DNA from 3 places in the Rhizobium sp. AG207R genome. Region 2 is predicted to be linked to each of the others. Evidence: predicted binding sites of a transcription regulator. Region 2 holds the regulator's gene; each other region holds the start of a gene.
The links. Region 2 encodes LexA, which represses DNA repair genes until DNA is damaged. Its sites were predicted from a motif close to TGTTCNNNNTGTGTTCNG; they were not measured.

Region 1 (7,292 bases), on a different contig from region 2:
GCGGCGGCGACCTTGCGCGGGCTGATGCGGCTATGGCGCGTTACCCTGCCGGAGGCGACGGTCAAAACCATCGCCTTGAAACTCGGCGCCGATGTGCCGATGTGCCTTGCCAGCCAACCACTGGTCGCGCGCGGGATTGGCGAGGCGATAGACCTGCTGCGGGGATTTCCCGCCTTTGCCGTGGTTCTCGGCAATCCGCTTGTCGGCGTCTCGACATCGGATGTGTTTCGGCAGCTCACCCGCAAGGACAATCCGCCGCTCTTGTTTCCATCACAGATGCCGCAGGGACACGGCGAATGGATCGACACGATCAAGACCCTGCGCAACGATCTGGAACCGCCGGCACGCTCGATCTGCGGTGAGATTTCAGCGCTCTCCGGCCTGATCGAAAGCCAGGGGCCGATCATGACGCGCATGTCCGGTTCCGGTGCGACGTGCTTCGGTATTTTCAACGATATCGAACAGGCGACGGCCGCCGCCGCTTCGCTTCACAGGCAGCGGCCGGACTGGTATTTCCAGGTAACCGAAACGATCGCGGGAGAGGCATGATGGCAGCGTTAGGCAACGAAAGATCCTTCATTCCCGTCGGCATCGCCGTGCTGACCGTTTCCGATACACGCACGCTCGCTGACGATAAATCCGGCGATACGCTGGTTGCCCGCATTGCAGAGGCGGGTCACAGGCTTGCCGCCCGCGCCATCGTGCCAGACGACAAGGAGCGCATCCGCGCGCAGGTGGAAGCCTGGACGAAGGACGATGCGATTGATGTGGTGATTACCACCGGCGGGACTGGCTTTACCGGCCGCGATGTCACGCCCGAGGCGCTGGAGCCGCTGTTCGAGAAGCGGATGGATGGGTTTTCCGAGGTCTTCCATCGCATTTCCTACGACAAGATCGGCACGGCGACGATCCAGTCACGGGCGACCGGCGGTGTGGTCAATGCCACCTTCATTTTCGTACTGCCGGGTTCGCCTGGCGCCTGCAAGGATGCATGGGACGGCATCTTGAAGGCGCAACTCGACTATCGCCACATGCCCTGCAATTTCGTGGAGATCATGCCGCGCCTCGACGAGCATCTAAAGCGCGGCGCCGGCTCGAGATAGGTCTTCTGCTCAACGCGATATTGCGCGTCGATCATGCCTTCGGCAGAACAGGAATTGATTCCCAAGAATCGCCGGTGAGAATGATGCAGCTCCGGCCGGATACGTCGCTCATCAGCAGTGTCCAGTTGCCGCTCTCGGCGGCGTAGATCTCAACAATCGTGCTCTGATCGAGCTTGCCGACGGCCGAAAGCTTTTCCGAAAGATGGTCGCCAAGAAACGCGACGATATCGACGCGTTGAGCGCAGGCCAAGGTCACCTGAGCGGCGGCAATGCCGGGGAAAAGAGTTGCACTTGCAACGAAGATCGTTGCCATGAGGCGGTAGAGCATCGTGCGTTTCATAACGCACCTCCTTTCGCCGAAATCCCGGCAGAAAAGGAGAGTTCCGCTGACCAGTTCCGCCTGATATCGGCATCTTCATGGTCGGCCGCCTGACGCGACACGCATAAGGTGCCGCCACATGCAAATTATCGCAGCTATTCGCGCGTTTACAAATGGAATCTGCGGAACGCTAGAGCAGTTCCAGCAAAAGTGCGAAGCGATTTTGCGTCCGGAGCTGCGTAAAAACAAAAAGATGGAGCGTTTTTGCAATTCGAAGAAATGCGGAAATGCTCTAGGCCCTATCGCGCCGCGCGTGCCACCCAGGACGGAATGAGCTCGCTTGAAAGCCGTCGGCCCTTCTGTCCCTTGGCGAACTCCGCCAGCCCCATGCCCGACCTGGCGACGGCGATCGCCTGGTGCTTGGAAAGCAGTAAACCCAGTTCCAGCGGCGCCGTACGACGGCCGATTCGCTTCAGAAACGGGCGACGATAGCCGCGCGATGCTGTAAAGCGCGCCGGCACCTTGTTCAGCGAGACATATTCGGCGATCTCATCGATCCAGCCGGCTTGCGGCCGTGCGCCCGGCTCGATCAGCAGCAACCATTCGCCCCTCGCAGACCGCAATATATCCTTGATATCCCACTGCGAATAAAAGCGGCAGCCGGCGGCATCGGCCACCTTCGATGTGCCGTCCCTGGAACCGTGATCAAGCACGACCACGTCGCTGACCAGCCCTTCGACCGCTCCTGCCACCAATGCCGCCAATGTCTGCGCCAGCTCGGGTTCGTGATCCTGGCATTCGATGATGACCGTCAACATTGCCCATTTATAGAGCGGCGCATAATTTATTGCCAGCACCTAACCCTCAGGCTCGAGCGTTTAAGAAAAGCATCATAAGCGGCCGAAATTCTCACGGCCGGCGCCGCCGAATACCTCCCGTGAATGAGATGGAAAATGACGGTCGCGGATTTTTGTTCTTGCAATGTTCTCATTTGTCGGATAGGAATTTAATCATCTTAGACGCGGCATGCGATGGCATGAGCCGCCCTGGAGCTACCGATGAACGAGCAGTCCCTTGCAGGGCAGGCCGCTTTCGCGCCTGCCAACACGGCAGATGTTGCCAATGCTTTGATCGCCGATGCCGGTCTCAGGGTCGACGTCGAGCGCCGGCGTGGGCGCGGCGCCGGATTGAACCCGAGCGGCCGGTTCGAGCCGCAGCAGCGCGAAGCTTTCGACGACGGCTGGCAAAGCTGGGAAGAGTTGCCGCCATTCAAAACCGAAGTGCAGGTGGAGAAGCCGCGCACGGCCATTACCCGCAACGAATCCCCCGATATTCCCTTCGACCGATCAATCAATCCTTATCGCGGCTGCGAGCACGGCTGCATCTATTGCTTCGCACGGCCGACGCATGCCTATATGGGACTGTCGGCGGGGCTGGATTTCGAATCGAAGCTCTTTGCCAAGCCGGATGCCGCCAAACTTCTGGAGCGTGAGCTGGCAAAGCCCGGCTACAAGCCGCGGGTGATTGCCATCGGCACCAATACCGACCCCTATCAGCCGATCGAGAAGGAATGGCGGATCATGCGCCAGATTCTCGAAGTGCTGAACCGGGCGAACCATCCGGTTGCCATCGTCACCAAGTCGGCGCTGATCATGCGCGATATCGACATTCTGAAAGAGATGGCCGCCAAGAACCTGGTGCGCGTAGGCCTGTCGGTGACGACACTCGACCGCAAGCTCGCGCGCACCATGGAGCCGCGAGCCGCGACGCCGCCGCGGCGGCTGGAGGCGATCCAGGCTTTGAGCGAGGCGGGGATCCGCACCTCGATCATGGTGGCACCAATCATTCCAGCGCTCAACGACCATGAGATCGAGCGTATCCTCGACGCCGGCAAGGCGGCCGGTGCGCTGGAGGCAAGCTATGTCATCCTGCGGCTGCCGCTGGAAGTAAGCCCGCTCTTCCGCGACTGGCTGCTGCAGCATTATCCGGATCGCTATCGTCACGTCATGTCGCTGATCCGCTCGATGCGCGGTGGCAAGGATTACGATGCCGAATTCGGCAAGCGCATGAAGGGTGCCGGACCCTATGCCTGGCAGATCAGCCGCCGTTTCGAGATGGCGACCCGCCGGCTCGCGCTCACACGCCGCAATATTGCGCTACGCGACGACCTGTTCGTGCCGCCGGATGGCAGCGGCGTGCAGCTGTCGCTGCTCTGACGATCCCTGCGGGTTTTCCCTGTACCCGCTGGAAAAGCCCCTGGCTTCGCCGCCATGATCCACCGGGGGCTTGCAGGAGATCGGGTGGTGTGCGAGCTTCGCCGCATGTCACGCCGTGCACCACCCGATTCTCCAATGCTGTTCGAGGATGTTCCGCTCGTCCCCACTTTCGAGCTGGAACTGATTGCGCGCCGTGCCGGCCATTGGCCGGTTGCCGGGGCCGATGAGGCAGGCCGAGGCCCACTTGCCGGACCGGTCGTGGCGGCCGCCGTCATTCTCGATCCAGAGCGTATCCCGAACGGGCTAAACGATTCCAAACAGCTGACAGCCGCTAGACGTGAGGAACTGTTCGTCGAAATCCTGGCGACGGCAACCGTGTCCATCGCCTCGTCGAGTGCCGGCCGTATCGACACGACCGATATTCGCAAGGCAAGCCTCGATGCGATGCGCCGTGCCATTTGCGGGCTTGCCGTGCCGGCGAGCTATGTGTTGACCGATGGGCTCGACGTGCCTGTTGGGCTCGCCTGCCCAGGAAAAGCCGTGGTCAAAGGTGATGCGCGCTCCTTCTCCATTGCTGCCGCTTCGATCGTGGCCAAGGTGACACGCGACAGAATGATGGCGCGTGCTGGTGTCGTTTTTCCGGCCTATGGTTTCGCGGCCCATGCCGGCTATGGCACGGCGCAGCATCGTGCAGGTATCGAGGAGCATGGTCCCTGCCCGCTGCACCGCATGAGCTTTCGCCCCTTGCGCAAAGAGGTCATCTAAGCACTCAGCCCGTCAGCCCCGCGGCGATTTCAGCCGACCGCTTTCTGATATATGCAACATCTTCTCTGTAGACGCGGTCATGTCCCTCGTGGAGATTCCGACGATATCTCTCGATGCCGCGGGCAGCTTCCCGTTCCATGAAGGCCAAAAGAGCCTCGAGCCGCTCGACGATGACGTCAGGCAATGAGGGACGCTCGGCAATGGACAGGCCATAGGCATCGACAAAGACGCGGGCGCGACCAACTTGGGCGGCAAGTGTGTCCATTCCGTCGACGGCGACGCTGGAGGACAGCGGCGCCCAGCGATAGACGGCATAGGCCAGATCCCACATTCGCGAACCGGGATGCGCAGCCTCGAAATCGATGATACCGGTCACTTCGCCATCGTTCAGGACGACATTGTAGGGAGCAAAATCCCCATGGCAGATGACCTCGCAAGGCGAGCGGGCCGGCAGTTGCCAGGTGTGATCGGCCTCAAGGTCCTTTGCGAACAAGCGGGAACAATCGTGATAGCGACGCAGCAGCGATGCAGCCGACCGCAGCGCCATTTCGCCGCGCATATCAATGCAGTCATCGAGATCGCCCGTATCCCCGAGCAGATAGGTTACCCGCTCCCAGGCCTCGTCATATCCAGCCGAAATCGGAGCTGCATCGAATCCGTGCCGATGCAGCGCAGCCAGCAAGGCGTGGACGCCGGGTGTCCATGCCGCAGCCGGTCTCACGATGAGATCGCCTTGACGAAACGGTTCGCCGCCTGTCGCTGCCTGCATCCATCCCTCCTCAATCTCATGATTTTGCTGTTGGTTCCGGCAATGATCAAGCCAGCAGGAGGGAAATAAAAAACCCCGCCGAAGCGGGGCTCTTTCGAATTTCGATATTCCCAGGGCTTAGTTCAGCCGCGTCTTCACTTCCTTGACGGCATCGCTGAAGAGACCGGACTGGACGTTCCCATCGGCCTTCTTGGCAAGCACCGATTCAGCAGCGGCGATCGCGAGGTCGACAGCAGCGGAGCGGACCGCCTTCATCGCATCGGCTTCAGCCTGCTTGATCTTCTGCTCGGACAAAGCCGTGCGGTTGGCAACGAATTCCTCGGTCTTCTTGCGAGCCTCGGTCGTCAGCATTTCCGCTTCGCGCTCAGCTGCGGCAACGATGTGTGCTGCCTCAGCCTCGGCTTCCTTGCGCTTGCGCTGATATTCGGCCAGCAGATGCTGGGCCTCTTCACGCAGGCGCTTGGCTTCCGCCAGCTCGTTGCGGATCTGATCTGCGCGGTCGTCCAGCGACTTTGCCATCATGCCCGGAACCTTCAGGTAAACGATCAGGCCGAGGAAGATGAGAAGGCTGACAAAGGCGAAGAAGGTGTTGTCTAAAGCGAACTCCATGGATCACCCCTCCTGCTTGGCGGCGGCGGCTGCAACCGCAGAGGCGACATCGGCCTTGCCGGCGACATTGCCGACCAGCTGCTCGACGACAGCGCTAGCCGTCTCCTCGGCAATCGCACCGACATCACCGAAGGCTTTCGCCTTGATTTCAGCAATGCGGCCTTCTGCGGCCTTGAGCTTCTCAGCCAGGCTTGCCTCGATCGCCTTGCGATCCTCTTCGGCCTTGGCCTTGGCGGCATCGCGGGCAGTGGCGCCGATGGAATTCGCCTTGGCGCGCGCAGCGGCCAATTCGCTTTCATAGGTCGCGACGGCGGCATCGGCTTCAGCCTTCAGACGCGAGGCCTCTTCGATATCCTGGGCGATCCGGTCGTGCCGGCTTTCCAGAATGCTGCCGACGCGCGGAATAACGATCTTCTGCATGGCCACGTAGAAGATGACGAAGGTGATCACCAGCCAAAACAGCTGTGACGGATACGTCGTATGGTCAAACGGCGGGAATACGCCGCCGTGATGGCCTTCATTCGGCGCACCCGTTTCCGTGTGCACCGCTCCGGCGGCCGGCGGTGCTTCTTCAGCATATGCCGGGGTCACAAACATGCTCACCTCCAGGTGGTCTGCAAATACAAAGAATCACGGCTCGCTGCCCGCGAACCGTGATCTATGACGCCGCTGATATCAGACGGCGAAGAGCAGGAGGAGAGCGACGAGCAGCGAGAAGATGCCCAGAGCTTCCGTAACGGCGAAGCCGAATACCAGACGGCCGAACTGGCTGTCAGCAGCCGACGGGTTGCGCAGTGCGCCGGACAGGTAGCTGCCGAAGATATTGCCGAGGCCGAGAGCCGTGCCGGCCATACCAAAGCAAGCCAAACCTGCGCCGATGAACTTTGCTGCTTCCGCGTCCATGTTGAACTCCTTTGAAATGGTTGTGCGGTGAATGACTGACGCCGTTAGACGCCAATGTCTTTATCCTTAGTGGCCGCCCGGATGGATTGCGTCGTTGAGGTACATGCAAGTCAGCACCGCAAAGACGTAAGCCTGAAGGAAGGCGACAAGGAACTCGAGACCGGTGAGGGCGACGGTCATGATAAGAGGGAGAACAGCCCCGCCGATACCAAGCGCGCCGAGTGCTCCGAGCGAGGCGACGAAGCCCGCGAACACCTTAAGCGTGATATGACCGGCCAGCATGTTGGCGAAAAGACGAACGGAGAGCGAAACCGGACGGGACAGGAAGGAGATGATCTCAATCGCCACTACCAGCGGCAGAAGAACACCCGGAACACCCTGCGGGACGAAGATCTTGAAGAAGCCGAAACCATGCTTGATCAAGCCGTAGAAGATAACGGTGAAGATGACAAGCAGCGCAAGCGCCAGTGTCACGATGATCTGGCTGGTGACGGTGTAGAAGTAAGGAACAAGGCCGAGCAGGTTTGCCGTCAGGACGAACATGAAGAGAGAGAAGACCAGCGGGAAGAACTTCATTCCCTTTGTCCCCGCCCCCTCTTTCAACATCG
Region 2 (7,292 bases):
GCCTGCTAACGGCAAAAATCGCGCAAAAGCTGTAGTTTTGCGTGGGGACGGCGGCGAGTGCCTAATTTGGAGGCATCCGAGCAGCGGAAAGAGGGTGGGGACGTTGCTGCGCTCTCGCAGCCTCGCCCTGTTGTTGCCACGAATATCTTGCCCGCCGAAGTGCCGCGACGGGAACGGACGCAGGACCAGACGCGGCTGACATCCCGGCTATTGCGGGTATCAAGCCGCATTCGGCTTGGCACCTTCGGATTGATCGAAGAGGAGGCGGCCCATGGTCGCGCGGTCCTGCTTGCGCCGATCTATATGGGCCTTGGTGCAATTTTCTGGTTCAAGGCTGGCAGCGATCCGCCTCCACAGGCTGTTCTTGTAGGCCTGTTGGTCTTCACCAGCGGCTTCGCGCTCATGCAGGAGGCAGGCAGGCTGTTTCGCCATCTGCTTTTGGCAGGCATGCTCCTTTGCCTGGGCATGGCGCTGGCGCAATGCGAGAGCTGGCGGGTTTCTACCGTCATGCTCGATTCGGCCGTGACCACGACCGTGACCGGTCAGATCGAACGACGGGAATCCTATGACAATGGACGCTGGCGCTATGTCGTTCGCGTCGAGGCAACGGAAAAACCTTCCATTCGCCGCGCGCCGCAGCGGGTTACGATCTTCGTGCGCAAGCAGGCGGAGCCGTTCGATCTCGGTGATCGCATCCAGGGTAGGGCGCGGTTGACGCCGCCGGCCGGACCGGCCTTGCTTGGTCTCAACGATTTCGCCTTCAGTTCTTATTTCAACGGTATCGGTGCGAACGGCTTTGCCTACGGAACACCGGAATTGCTGTCGCCATCCGGTGACAACGCGGCCGGCTCCTTATTGGATGCGGCCGATATTTGGCTTGCTGGCCTGCGCAACAGCATAGGCGACAGGATCAGGCAAACCTTGCCGGGAGATACCGGCGCCTTTGCCGCGGCGCTTGTCACCGATGAGAGACGCGCAATCTCCAAGAATACGACGGAAGCGCTGAGAATTGCCGGCCTGACCCATATCATTGCAATTTCCGGTCTGAACATGGCGTTGTCGGCCGGCATTTTCTACATCGGCCTACGCTACTTGTTCAGCCTGTTTCCCGGTGTCGCGCAGGCCTGGCCGACCAAGAAGTTCGCAGCCCTCGGTGCGCTTCTCACTGTAACTGCCTATTATCTCATCTCCGGCTTCGGTGTATCCGCCGAGCGGGCCTTCATCATGATGGCGATCATGCTTGTGGCCGTGCTTTTCGATCGGCCATCGATCAGTCTGCGCAATGTCGCACTTTCAGCGATCATCATTCTTGTACTGTCGCCGTCGCAAGTCCTCGGTCCGAGCTTCCAGATGTCCTATGCGGCGACACTGGCGCTGGTGTCGGGCTATTCGCTATGGAAGCGGCGGCGGCATCGCGAAAACATTTTGCCGCGCGTCCGTCTATTGAGTCCGCTATTGTTCGTCATGCGCTTCTTCGCAGGCGTGACGTCGACCTCGTTCATCGGCGGCGCGTCGACGGCTATCTTCTCGATCGAGCATTTTCACCGGTTGGCGACATATGGGCTCGCCGCCAATCTCGCTGCTATGCCCATCGTCTCCTTTATCGTCATGCCATTCGGCATGGCGGCGATGCTGCTCATGCCGCTCGGTCTCGACGGGCCTTTCTGGAAAGTAACCGGCGAGGGACTGGAACTCGTTATCGTGATCGCAAGAACCGTAGCTGGTTGGGGAGGCGACATTACCTTCGGTCGCCAGCCGGCCTGGCTGATGCCGACATTCATTATCGGCTTCCTGATCATGAGCATATTGCGGACCCGGCTTCGTCATCTGGGCCTGCTATTATCGCTCTTGTCCATGGGCTTGGCGGCATTCGGATCTGGCGTACCGAAACCCGACCTGATGATCTCCGAAGATGGCGTCCTAGTCGCATTGCGCCAGGACAATATACTCGCGACCAATCGCGAGAGACCGCAGGCCTTTATTTTCGAACAATGGCAAAAGGCACTGGTTGCGGCGGACCATCAGCCTCCGACCATGCTCCCGGCTGACAGCCGACTTCCACAAATCGGCAAGGCAGATCGTTATAAGCGATTGAACAGTGAAGAACAGAAGGCGGTCCGTATCGCAATGGAAGAAGCCTTGGACCGCACCATGCAAGGCAGTTTCGCCTGCCAGAAAGGAGCATGGTGCGCGGCCATGCTTGAAAACGGCGCGATATTGGTCACTATCGAAAACGCGGCCTACCTGCCTGCGGCTTGCGACACGGGGAACATTATCGTGACGCCAATCCGGCTACGGCTCGACCATTGCCGTTCCGGAGCGATGCTCATAACCGGTGCGACATTGCGTAAAACCGGCTCCATCGAAATGGTGCTTACCGGAGACAAGCCCATCCTCTCAACCGCATTCGAGAACCCGCAGCGTCCCTGGACCAGGCATCGAACCTACGATTGGCGCACCGGCAAATTCGACGCGCCAATTGCGCCCACGTCACCCGCCATCGACAATTCACCGGTCAGTGATAGCGGCGAATAAGGCCAACGAGCTTGCCTTGGACCTTCACGCGATCCGGTCCGAAGATGCGGGTTTCGTATGCCGGGTTTGCAGCCTCAAGCGCGATGGAAGCACCCTTGCGACGGAAGCGCTTCAGTGTCGCCTCTTCGTCATCGACCAGCGCCACGACGATGTCGCCGGGATTGGCCGTCGTCGAATTGCGGATGATGACCGTATCGCCGTCGAAGATGCCGGCATCGATCATCGAATCCCCTCGAACTTCAAGCGCATAATGTTCGCCGGATCCGAGCATGTCGGCGGGAACGGTAATGTCGTGCGTATTGTTCTGGATGGCCGAGATCGGAACACCGGCAGCGATGCGGCCCATCACGGGCACCGACGCCGAGCTATTGTGATCGTCATTTGCCACCTTCGACGGAGCGGGCGGGGCAACGGGCTGCGGCTTTCCGAGGCTGCCCTCGATAACGCTCGGAGAAAAGCCGCGGCGCTGCTGCAGGCTCGGATTATAGGCGTCGGGAAGCTTGATGACTTCGAGCGCTCTGGCCCGGTTCGGCAGCCGGCGGATAAAGCCCCGCTCCTCCAGTGCCGTAATCAGGCGATGAATACCGGATTTCGATGCCAGATCCAGTGCATCCTTCATCTCGTCGAAAGATGGCGGAACCCCGGATTCCTTCATGCGTTCGTGAATGAAGAGAAGCAGTTCCTGCTGCTTGCGCGTCAACATCGTCTTGGAACCCCAGAATCAAGAAAAGCTGTGAAACAAATCCAGAACGGACACTATATGTTCCATATGTGTTCCGCAAGTACTTAAATTTCGGTAAAGCCTTGTGAGGTCAGTTAAATAATTACCATTTGCGAATGGATCGGCTCCGAACATCGGCGCGCTGTGTCTCCGTTAACCTGCAGAAAAATAAGAGAAATGCCGCTCTACTCGCTTCCGAGACTTTGTCGTTCAGCCCGTGCGCCGAGCATTTGGATGAACGTGCCGCGCGGCTGCATGAGCCAGCCATGGCAGAGAATCAGCAATCACGTTTGCGAGATTGCCTTCGATCCATGTCGTGTGCTCCGGGTGTTCCATGCTTCCATCTTGAATTGCGCGGGGGATGGGCGCAAATCTGCTTCGGCAAGCAAACAGGAGAAGCCATGATTTCGTCTCCGCATCCGCTGGATCATCTCGTGCTGCCGACCGTCGATATCGCTCTGGCACGCGAGCGCCTCGGCAAGCTCGGTTTTACAGTGGCTCCAGATGCGCGCCATCCCTTTGGCACGCAGAATGCCTGCGTCTTCCTTGCCGATAAAACCTATCTCGAACCTCTGGGCGTCGCGTCTGCGGAGCAGTGCGAGAAGAGCATCATGGATGGCAATGTTTTTGTTGCCCGCGATCAAGCCTATCGCTTCCGGGTCGGCGAAAATGGCTTTTCGGCCGTGGTATTCGGTACGGATGACGCGGTGGCGGATGACGAGCGCTTCAAAGCAGCTGCGATTTCGGCGGGGCAGATGCTGGATTTCTCCCGTCCCATGAAGATGCCGGATGGAACGGAAACCACGGCCGGTTTTCGTCTTGCCTTCGCCGCCGATCTGCGCGCGCCGGATTTTCTCGCTTTCTGCTGTCAGCGCATCAATCCGCTGCCGGCTGACCGCAGTGTGCTCGAGCGTCACGAAAACGGCGTGACTGGTATCGCGCGGGTAGCGCTTTGCGCGCCGAAGCCGGCGGCCTATCGCGGCTTCTTCGAGGAGCTTGTCGGTGGCCCGCGCATTATGGAGCATTCCTTTGGCCTGACGATCAAGGCCGCCAATGCCGATCTGGAGATTTTGACGCCGGAAGGAATGGAGGCATTCTATGATCTACCTGTTCGCACGAATGATCCGGGGCTCAGAGCACGTGCAATCCTTTTCAAAACGCGCGATCTTTCCGTGACATCGTCGCATTTCACTGCTAACGGCGTCACCTATACGCGTAAGAACAATCGTCTATTGGCGAGGTTGGCACCCGGTCAGGGCGCATTGTTCGCCTTTGAGGAGATAATATGAGCACGAATTCGGAAGTCACCGTCGGCGAGGGTGCCTCCAAGGTCCTCTTTTCCAATACTGCAAAGCTGTCGCTGATTGCCGGCCCCTGCCAGATGGAAAGCCGCGACCATGCGTTCATGGTTGCCGGCGTCCTGAAGGAACTTTGCGGCAAGCTGGGCATCGGCCTTGTCTACAAGTCCTCCTTCGACAAGGCGAACCGCACATCGCTGTCAGGCAAGCGTGGCATCGGCCTGGAAAAGGCGCTGGAAGTCTTTGAAGACCTGAAGAAGGAATATGGCTTTCCGGTTCTGACCGATATCCATACGGAAGAGCAGTGCGCCATCGTTTCCAAGACGGTCGATATCCTGCAGATCCCTGCTTTTCTGTCACGCCAGACCGATCTTTTGGTTGCAGCCGCCAAGACCGGCCGCGTGGTCAACGTCAAGAAAGGCCAGTTCTTGGCGCCGTGGGACATGAAGAACGTGCTTGCCAAGCTGAACGACAGCGGCAACCCGAATATTCTTCTCTGCGAGCGCGGTGCCTCCTTCGGCTACAACACGCTGGTCTCGGATATGCGCTCGCTGCCGATCATGGCGGCGATGGGCGCGCCCGTCATCTTCGATGCGACCCATTCCGTGCAGCAGCCTGGTGGGCAGGGCGGTTCGACCGGCGGCGACCGCCGCTTCGTCGAGACGCTGGCGCGCGCGGCCGTCGCCGTCGGCGTTGCCGGTCTCTTCGTGGAGACGCATGAGGATCCCGACAATGCACCGTCCGACGGCCCAAACATGGTCTATTTGAAGGATATGCCACGGCTTCTGGAGAAGCTGCTGGCCTTCGACGCCATCGCCAAGGCTTGAAACGTAGCCGGCATTCAACAGGCTGACATGAATTTACGTTAGGGGCCTGCAGGAGTGCCAAATCGCGGCGCGGATCGCCATTGTAATTTCCGCGCCTTCGATTAAGACGATTTAAATCGATTTATAAACCAGCGAGCAGGAAGCTATCATGACCGCAATCACCGACATTATCGCCCGCGAGATACTCGACAGCCGTGGCAATCCGACTGTCGAGGTCGATGTCTACCTCGAAGATGGCAGCTTGGGCCGCGCGGCGGTTCCGTCGGGCGCGTCGACCGGCGCGCATGAAGCCGTCGAGCTTCGCGACGGCGGCAAGCGCTACCATGGCAAGGGTGTCGAGAAGGCCGTCGAAGCCGTCAATTCGGAAATCTTCGACGCCATCGGCGGCATGGACGCCGAAAACCAGATCCAGCTCGACAACATCATGATCGAGCTTGACGGCACGCCGAACAAGTCGCGCCTTGGTGCAAACGCTATCCTCGGCGTCTCGCTGGCCGTCGCCAAGGCTGCTGCCCAGAGCGCCAACCTGCCGCTCTACCGCTATGTCGGCGGCGCTCATGCCCGCCTGCTGCCGGTTCCGATGATGAACATCATCAACGGCGGCGCCCATGCCGATAACCCGATCGACTTCCAGGAATTCATGATCCTGCCGATCGGCGCTGACTCGATCCGCGAAGCTGTCCGCATGGGTTCGGAAGTTTTCCATGTGCTTAAGAAGGAACTGGCATCGCAGGGCCATAACACCAACGTCGGTGACGAAGGCGGTTTCGCACCCGGCCTTTCCAGCGCGCCGGCAGCTCTCGACTTCATCATGAAATCAATCGAAAAGGCCGGCTACAAGCCGGGCGACGAAATCGCTCTCGGCCTTGATTGCGCCTCGACCGAATTCTTCAAGGACGGCAAGTACGTTCTCGAAGGCGAAGGCCGCACGCTGGAATCCGGCGCCATGGCTGAATACCTCGCAGAACTCGCAGCCAAGTACCCGATTGTTTCGATCGAAGACGGCATGGCTGAAGACGACTGGGAAGGCTGGAAGACCCTGACTGACCTGATCGGCAAGAAGACCCAGCTCGTCGGCGACGACCTGTTCGTCACCAACTCCGCTCGCCTGCGCGACGGTATCCGCATGGGCGTTGCCAACTCGATCCTCGTCAAGGTCAACCAGATCGGCTCGCTGACCGAAACTCTCGACGCCGTCGAAACCGCACACAAGGCCAACTACACCGCCGTCATGTCGCACCGCTCGGGCGAAACGGAAGATTCCACGATCGCCGATCTCGCCGTTGCCACCAACTGCGGCCAGATCAAGACCGGCTCGCTGTCGCGTTCCGACCGTCTTGCCAAGTACAACCAGCTCATCCGCATCGAGGAAGCGCTCGGCCCACAGGCAAAATATGCCGGCCGCTCCATCCTTCGTGGCTGATATCTGACCTGTCGGATCCATCCGGATCCACGGCAAAATTATTACTTGGATTGAACCGCGCCTTCGGGCGCGGTTTTTTGTTGGTCCCGACTGTTAGAGTCAACGGACGGTTAATCTCTGCGGGTTAAATTAGTTCTAGGTGTTTGATTTGATGTGATCTTGTTCGAAGCGCATTGGCTTTGGGGAGATCGCGTAAAGCCAGAGCGTGACGAGCGAGTATGTGGACAAAGTATCATAAGAAGAGAAGGTTCGGCCGTCTCATCCTTCCCGCCATCACCATCGCTTTCGTGAGCTACTTCGGTTATCATTGCATTCATGGTGATTACGGCCTGAAGGCGACCGAAGTTTTCGAGCAGCGTCGCCTCGACCGCGCCAAGGAATTGGCTGATCTCGTCGCCAAACGCGAACACCTTGAAAAGGAGGTCGCGCTGTTGAGTGACGGCTCTCTGGATAAGGATATGCTCGATCAGTATGCACGCTATCAGTTG
Region 3 (7,292 bases), on a different contig from region 2:
TTTCCGAACAGGGACCGCAAGGACCGGTATCGCCCATTGCCCAGAAATTGTCGCTGGTGGCGATGCGGATGATCCGGTCGTCGGAAAGGCCGGCGATCTTCTTCCACAGGTTAAAGGCGTCGTCATCGGTATGATAGACTGTGACCAGCAAGCGCTTGGCATCGAGGCCGAATTCCTTGGTGATCAGGTTCCAGGCAAGCTCGATGGCGCGCTCCTTGAAATAGTCGCCGAAGGAGAAGTTGCCGAGCATCTCGAAGAAGGTGTGGTGGCGCGCGGTATAGCCGACATTATCGAGGTCGTTGTGCTTGCCGCCGGCGCGAACGCATTTCTGCGCTGTCGAAGCCGTCGTATAGGGACGCTGCTCCAGACCGGTGAACACGTTCTTGAACTGCACCATGCCGGCATTGGTAAACATCAATGTCGGATCGTTGCGCGGCACCAGCGGGCTCGACGGCACGATCTCGTGGCCGTTTTTCTTAAAATAGTCGAGGAAGGTCGACCGGATTTCATTCACACCGCTCATATGGGGCCCTTCAGTCCTGCGCTCAGCAACTTGCATCAAAGTCAGTGGCTTTTATCGTCCGCTCCGGGCGCTGTCCAGCCGCACGAACAAAACCGGCCGCACATCCCTTGGACAATGCGGCCGGTTCCAATTCTTAATCTCGGTCTCAGGTCGGGAACTTCTCCCGAAAATCCTTATTCCCCGGAGGCGTCGCCATCATCGGCATCGGGACCGCCATTCTGCAGGAAGCGGTCGGCGATGAGACCGGCATTCTGGCGGAGCGACAACTCGATTTCACGGGCGAGATCCGGGTTGTCGCGCAGGAAGAGTTTCGCGTTTTCACGGCCCTGGCCGAGGCGCTGGCTATTATAGGAGAACCAGGCGCCGGACTTTTCGACGATGCCGGCCTTGACGCCGAGATCGACCAGTTCGCCGGTCTTGGAAACGCCTTCGCCATACATGATGTCGAACTCGACCTGCTTGAAGGGGGGCGCCATCTTGTTCTTGACGACCTTGACTCGGGTCTGGTTGCCGATCACCTCTTCGCGCTCCTTGACGGCGCCGATGCGGCGGATATCGAGGCGAACCGAGGCGTAGAACTTCAGCGCGTTACCACCCGTCGTCGTTTCCGGCGAGCCGAACATGACGCCGATCTTCATACGGATCTGGTTGATGAAGATCACCATGCAGTTGGACTTGGAGATCGAAGCCGTGAGCTTGCGCAGCGCCTGGCTCATCAGACGGGCCTGCAGGCCCGGCAGACTGTCGCCCATCTCGCCTTCGATTTCGGCGCGCGGCGTCAGGGCCGCAACGGAGTCGACGACGAGAACGTCGATGGCACCGGAGCGCACCAGCGTATCGGTGATTTCGAGCGCCTGTTCGCCGGTATCGGGCTGCGAGATCAGCAGATTCTGCAGGTCGACGCCGAGCTTGCGGGCATAGACCGGATCGAGCGCATGTTCCGCGTCCACAAAGGCGCAAATGCCGCCCTTCTTCTGGGCCTCTGCGATGGTCTGCAGCGCCAGCGTCGTCTTACCCGAGCTTTCCGGCCCGTAGATTTCGATGATGCGCCCCTTCGGCAAGCCGCCAATGCCGAGAGCGATATCGAGGCTCAGAGAGCCGGTGGAAACCGTTTCGATTTCGACCACGTTCTCGTTAGAACCGAGCTTCATGATCGAGCCCTTGCCGAACGACCGCTCAATTTGAGAGAGTGCCGCTTCAAGTGCCTTGCTTTTATCCACCGATTTGTCCTCTACAAGCCGCAAAGAATTCTGAGACATTCGATCCACCTTTAGGTTATTGAAGCCGCTCTAGCAATGTCGCCGCCGATGAGAATTGTGTACTCGATTTGTTCTCATATCGCAAGAGCACAACAAGCGATTGAAAGAAAAAGGTAAAATGAATTTCGTTCTATTTTTGTTTTCTTCTTTCTTCCCAGGCACTTACATGCCAGGAACAGTGAATTGCGAGATGTTTGCGGCTCGCTCGATTCGCCTTTTCGACTGCTGAGGATAACCCTATGGCGAAAAAGATTCTCGTTCTCGGCGGTGCCCATATCGACCGGCGCGGCCGCATTTTCGGCGAGACGGCACCCGGCGCCAGCAATCCCGGCGCATGGTTCGAGGAGCCCGGCGGCGGCGGCTTCAATGCGGCTCGAAACCTCGCTCGCCTCGGCTTCGACGTAAAGCTGATCTCGCCGCGCGGCGGCGATCCCTCCGGCGAAATGGTGGCGGAAGCCGCAAGCCATGCCGGCATCGATGACAAGCCCTTCGTCTTCCTCGATCGCAAGACGCCTAGCTATACGGCGATCCTTGAGAATGATGGCAATCTCGTCATCGCGCTTGCCGACATGGAGCTCTACAAGCTCTTCGTGCCAAGACGCCTGGCGATTCGCGCCGTTCGAGACGCCTTCGAAGAAACCGACCTCATTCTCTGCGATGCCAATCTGCCAGCCGAAACCTTAGGCGCAATTGCGGCAAGGGCCGTCTTTTGCGGCAAGCCGGTCGCTGCTATCGCCATCTCGCCGGCCAAAGTCGTGCGGCTGAAACCGAGCCTTGCCGGCATCGATCACCTGTTCCTCAACGAGGCCGAAGCCGCGGCGCTGACCGAAATCCGTCCGGAGGATCCGCGCGAATGGGTAAATACTTTGCGTGCGCTCGGCCTGCGCAATGGCGTGGTCACCCGCGGGAAACGCCCCCTGATCGCATTCTCGCGTGATGCCATCGTCAGCCTGCAGCCGCCCATTGTCGAGGATGTTGCCGATGTCACGGGAGCGGGAGATTCGCTGGCGTCAGGCGTTCTTTCGGCATTGCTGGCCGGCCACGATCTCGCAGAAGCCGTCCGTCATGGGGCAGCGGCGGCAGCAATCACCGTCCAGTCCCCCTATGCGACGGCAGAAAATCTCTCTCCCGAGCTGCTAAAGGCGGCTTTGGCCCTTGTTCCAGAGGCCGAAATTCTGTCATGAAGCCTGCTCAAGACGCGTATACTGTTTCAGTGAATTGGAAACGACAATGACCCAGCCTATCTCGCCCCTGCTTCCGATCTCCTATTCGAAGGAAGTCGCTGCCGCCAAGCTGCGCGGTGCACCGATCGTCGCCCTGGAATCGACGATCATCACCCACGGCATGCCCTATCCGGGCAATATCGAGATGGCCCGCAGCGTTGAGGCGATCATCCGGCAGGAAGGCGCTGTGCCGGCGACTATCGCCGTCATTCACGGCACGCTGCATATCGGCCTTGAGCCGGAAGAGCTGGAAGCCCTCGCTAAGACGGAAGGTGCGATGAAGGTTTCGCGCGCCGACATCGCCTTTGCGATCGCCGAGCGCCGCACGGGCGCGACCACGGTCGCCGCCACGATGATCGCCGCCGCCCGCGCCGGCATCAAGGTTTTCGCCACCGGCGGTATCGGCGGCGTGCATCGCGGTGCCGAAGAGAGCTTCGATATTTCGGCCGATCTTGAAGAGCTTTCCCGCACCGGCGTCATCGTCGTTTGCGCCGGCGCCAAGGCGATCCTCGATATTCCGAAAACGCTCGAAGTGCTGGAAACCCGCGGTGTTCCGGTCGTCACCTACGACAGCACGGAATTCCCGGCCTTCTGGTCGCGCTCATCCGGGCTCACGAGCCCTTTGACGCTGAACAGCCCCGCTGCGATCGCCAACTTCCAGACGACACGCGAACAGCTCGGTATCGATGGCGGCATGCTGATCGCCAATCCGGTTCCGGAAGCCGACGAGATCCCGCGTGAGGAGATGGAAATCTACATCGAGCGCGCCCTCGACAGCGCGGAACGGGACGAGATCAGCGGCAAGGCGGTTACGCCCTATCTGCTGAGCACGATCTTCGACATTACCGAAGGCCGCAGCCTCAAGACCAACATCGCGCTTGTCGAAAACAATGCGCGCCTGGCCGCCGAGATCGCCGTCGCGCTCGCGGAATAATCAGACAGCAGCTACGAGAGCGGCCGGGCGCGTCAGAAGATCGCCCGGCCCCTTGTTTCAGGTGAGCGTGAACAAGCCCAAGGCGTCGCGCAATTCGGCAAGCGTCGCCTCCGTCCGCTCCCTCGCCTTTCGCGTACCCTTTCGCACGACTTCCATGACATAGTTCGGTTCGGCGGCATAATGCGCGCGGCGTTCGCGGATCGGCGCGAGCAGCGCTTGCAGGACGTCCTCGAGATGTCTCTTCAAGGTGACGTCACCAAGGCCGCCATGCCGATAATGCGCCTTCATCTCTTCGATGAATTGCCGATCCTCGCAGAAAGCATCGAGATAGGTGAAGACGACGTTTCCCTCGATCTTGCCGGGATCGTTGACGCGCAGGTGATCCGGATCGGTGTACATGCGTCGCACCGCATTCCTGATCTCGTCAGGCGATGCCGAGAGCGGGATCGCATTGCCCTGCGATTTGCTCATCTTCGCCCTGCCGTCGACACCCGGAAGGCGCCCGACTTTTGGCACCATGGCTGCAGCCTCGACGAGAATGTCTCGCCCGATCTGCCGATTGAGACGGCGAACGATCTCGTTGGTCTGCTCGATCAATGGCGCCTGATCTTCGCCGACGGGAACGACGGTCGCCTTGAAGGCCGTGATATCGGCGGCTTGCGCGACCGGATAGCAGAGAAAGCCGGCCGGGACATCGCGTTCGAAACCGCGCAGCTGGATCTCCGTCTTGATCGTCGGATTTCTCTCCAGGCGGCTGACCGTGACGAAATTCAGATAGAGCAGTGTCAGCTCCGCCAGCGCCGGCAAGGCGGATTGCACGCAGATCGTCGTCAGCGCCGGATCGATGCCGACGGCAAGATAATCGGTGGCGACCTCAAGAACGTTGCGCCGGACCTTTTCGGGATCATGGGCATTGTCGGTCAGCGCCTGGGTATCCGCCAGGAGCAGGAATTGCTCGTGACTATGCTGAAGTGCAACGCGGCTTTTCAGCGAGCCGACGTAGTGGCCGAGATGGAGTGGACCCGTCGTCCGGTCGCCCGTCAGGATGACAGGGCGGGTATCTATAGGGGAAAACATTTCGTTGCTCCGCAAAAGGAGCCGCCGCAATCGGGAAGGAAAAACGGAATGGACCATGCCTGCCGGATCACGGCGGCAGGGTCGATTTCAAGACATGACGACTGCCGCTCCTAGAAGGAGCGCCACCACATTTGGCAAATGGGCTTGGCAAGGTCGATCATGGGCGGTTGATTACACCGTTGCACCGCAATCGGCAACATGGAGAGGCGCGAAACGCCCCTCAGTTAGTTCTTGTCCAGCGTCTCGCGCACGACGACGGCAAGCTGCTTCAGCGAGAACGGCTTCGGCAGGAAGCCGAATTGCGCATCCGCTGGCAGATTGCGGGCAAAGGCATCCTCGGCATAGCCCGAAACGAAGATGAATTTCAGGTCCGGATATTTCTTGCGCAGTTCGCGTAGCAGCGACGGACCATCCATTTCCGGCATGACGACATCGGAGACGACGACATCGACCTGACCGTTGAGCTCGTCCATGATATCGAGCGCCTCGACGCCGGACCCGGCCTCGTGGACGGTATAGCCGCGCGTCTCGAGCATGCGCTTGCCGCCGCGACGCACCGCCTCCTCGTCCTCGACAAGTAGCACGACAGCGGACTTGCCGGTGAGATCGGCCGGTTCTTCTGCAGAGGTGGCTATACCGACACTCTGGTCCATGGCCGCGACATCGCGGCTTTCCGACACTTTCGTCTCGGTCACCGCGGGCATTTCCACGATGTGGCGCGGCAGGAAGATGCGGAAGGTCGTTCCCTTGCCCACTTCCGATTCCGGCTGGATATAGCCGCCGGACTGCTTGATGATGCCGTAGACCATGGCAAGACCGAGGCCGGTGCCCTTGCCGACTTCCTTGGTCGTGAAGAAGGGCTCGAAGATCTTGTCCATGATTTCGGGCGCGATGCCGGTGCCGGTATCGCTGACCTCGACGAGCACCATGTCCTCATGCGGAAGATAGGGATAGTTGAAGGCGCTGACATCGGCCGCAAGCAGATTGCGGGTGCGCAGCGTCAGCGTTCCGCCGCCCGGCATGGCATCGCGGGCATTGACGCACAAATTGATGAGCACCTGTTCGAACTGCGACAGGTCAGTTTTGACGGGCCAGAGATCGCGGCCGTAATCCACGTCGAGCTTGACATGCGTACCCGACAGCAGCCGGTCCACCAGCATGCGGAGATCGCCGATCACATCGGTCAGATTGAGAACCGTTGGCCGCATCGTCTGCTTGCGCGAGAAGGCGAGCAGCTGCCGAACCAGCACGGCCGCGCGATTGGCATTGCGCTTGATTTCCATCAGATCCGCAAAGCTGGCATCGGAGGGCCGCGCCTGAAGCAGCAGATGGTCTGATGAAAGCAGGATCGCCGTCAGAACGTTGTTGAAGTCATGCGCGATGCCGCCTGCAAGCGTGCCGACGGCATTGAGCTTTTGCGTCTGCGCCATCTGTGTTTCGAGCGCCTTCTGCTCGGTCACCTCGACCGCATAGACGATGGCAGCCTCTTCGGGCGCCTCATCGGTCTGGTCGATGACGGCATTCACGTAGAAGCGGAAATGCCGCGTTTCGTCTTTCGGATTGCGGGAGTCGATCGGCGGAATATCGCCCTGCCGGTCTTTGGCGGCCGCCAGCGCCTGCTGCAGCTGCGGCCGGTCACTTTCGTTGACGACGCTCTCGAGGGCAGCACCGCGCTCGATATCGTCGCGCGACACCAGATCCGAGAAGAGCTTCAGGAAAGGCGCATTCGTCCGCAGAATGCGGCCGTTGCCATCGACGGATGCGATCGCCATCGGCGTATTGTTGAAGAAGCGGCTGAAGCGCATCGCGGCGGCGGAGGCCGATTGCTCGGTATCCGCACCATTCTGGCGAGTCAGGACGATGGTGCGGCTCTCACCGGGCGCGCCGTCGCGCATCGACGTGACACTGTGGACGATCTGTACGGGTAGGCTCTGGCCATTAGACCGGCGCAGATCGAGATCGAGCGTCACCGTCTTCTTGAGACCCGGTTCCGCCTGCACCGATTGGATCAGCGCCAGCCCCTCGCCGGCGACGAGATCGCCTATGGTCAGCGAGCCCGGTACGAACTTGGTCAGATCGAAGCCCAGCCATTCGGCAAGCGTTGCATTGAGATAGAAGATCTCGCCCTTGCGTCCGGCGGAAAAAAAGCCGGCCGGCGCATGGTCGAGATAGTCGATCGCGTTCTGCAATTCCTTGAAGAAACGTTCCTGGTCGTCACGCTCGGAGGTGATGTCGGTGACCTGCCAGATATGTAGCACCTTGCTGCTGCCCTGCTC

Region 1: the regulator LexA is predicted to act here: its motif matches at 2,394-2,411, upstream of JJQ51_RS05915 (PA0069 family radical SAM protein).
Region 3: the regulator LexA is predicted to act here: its motif matches at 1,909-1,926, upstream of recA (recombinase RecA).

Annotation. Positions count from the first base shown of each region.
Region 1 is NZ_JAEPVT010000002.1:396,177-403,468, forward strand. It holds gene JJQ51_RS05895 (4-(cytidine 5'-diphospho)-2-C-methyl-D-erythritol kinase) at 1-549, shown strand, start outside; gene moaB (molybdenum cofactor biosynthesis protein B) at 549-1,103, shown strand; gene JJQ51_RS05905 (hypothetical protein) at 1,135-1,443, opposite strand; gene JJQ51_RS05910 (glycosyl transferase) at 1,722-2,240, opposite strand; gene JJQ51_RS05915 (PA0069 family radical SAM protein) at 2,481-3,638, shown strand; gene JJQ51_RS05920 (ribonuclease HII) at 3,744-4,403, shown strand; gene JJQ51_RS05925 (phosphotransferase) at 4,408-5,172, opposite strand; gene JJQ51_RS05930 (F0F1 ATP synthase subunit B) at 5,290-5,781, opposite strand; gene JJQ51_RS05935 (F0F1 ATP synthase subunit B) at 5,785-6,378, opposite strand; gene JJQ51_RS05940 (F0F1 ATP synthase subunit C) at 6,457-6,684, opposite strand; gene JJQ51_RS05945 (F0F1 ATP synthase subunit A) at 6,751-7,292, opposite strand, start outside.
Region 2 is NZ_JAEPVT010000009.1:134,623-141,914, forward strand. It holds gene JJQ51_RS21890 (ComEC/Rec2 family competence protein) at 58-2,535, shown strand; gene lexA (transcriptional repressor LexA) at 2,516-3,238, opposite strand; gene JJQ51_RS21900 (VOC family protein) at 3,658-4,545, shown strand; gene kdsA (3-deoxy-8-phosphooctulonate synthase) at 4,542-5,381, shown strand; gene eno (phosphopyruvate hydratase) at 5,530-6,804, shown strand; gene JJQ51_RS21915 (FtsB family cell division protein) at 7,023-7,292, shown strand, end outside.
Region 3 is NZ_JAEPVT010000010.1:79,347-86,638, forward strand. It holds gene alaS (alanine--tRNA ligase) at 1-523, opposite strand, end outside; gene recA (recombinase RecA) at 697-1,782, opposite strand; gene JJQ51_RS23250 (carbohydrate kinase family protein) at 2,022-2,966, shown strand; gene JJQ51_RS23255 (pseudouridine-5'-phosphate glycosidase) at 3,013-3,939, shown strand; gene trpS (tryptophan--tRNA ligase) at 3,997-5,016, opposite strand; gene cckA (cell cycle histidine kinase CckA) at 5,241-7,292, opposite strand, start outside.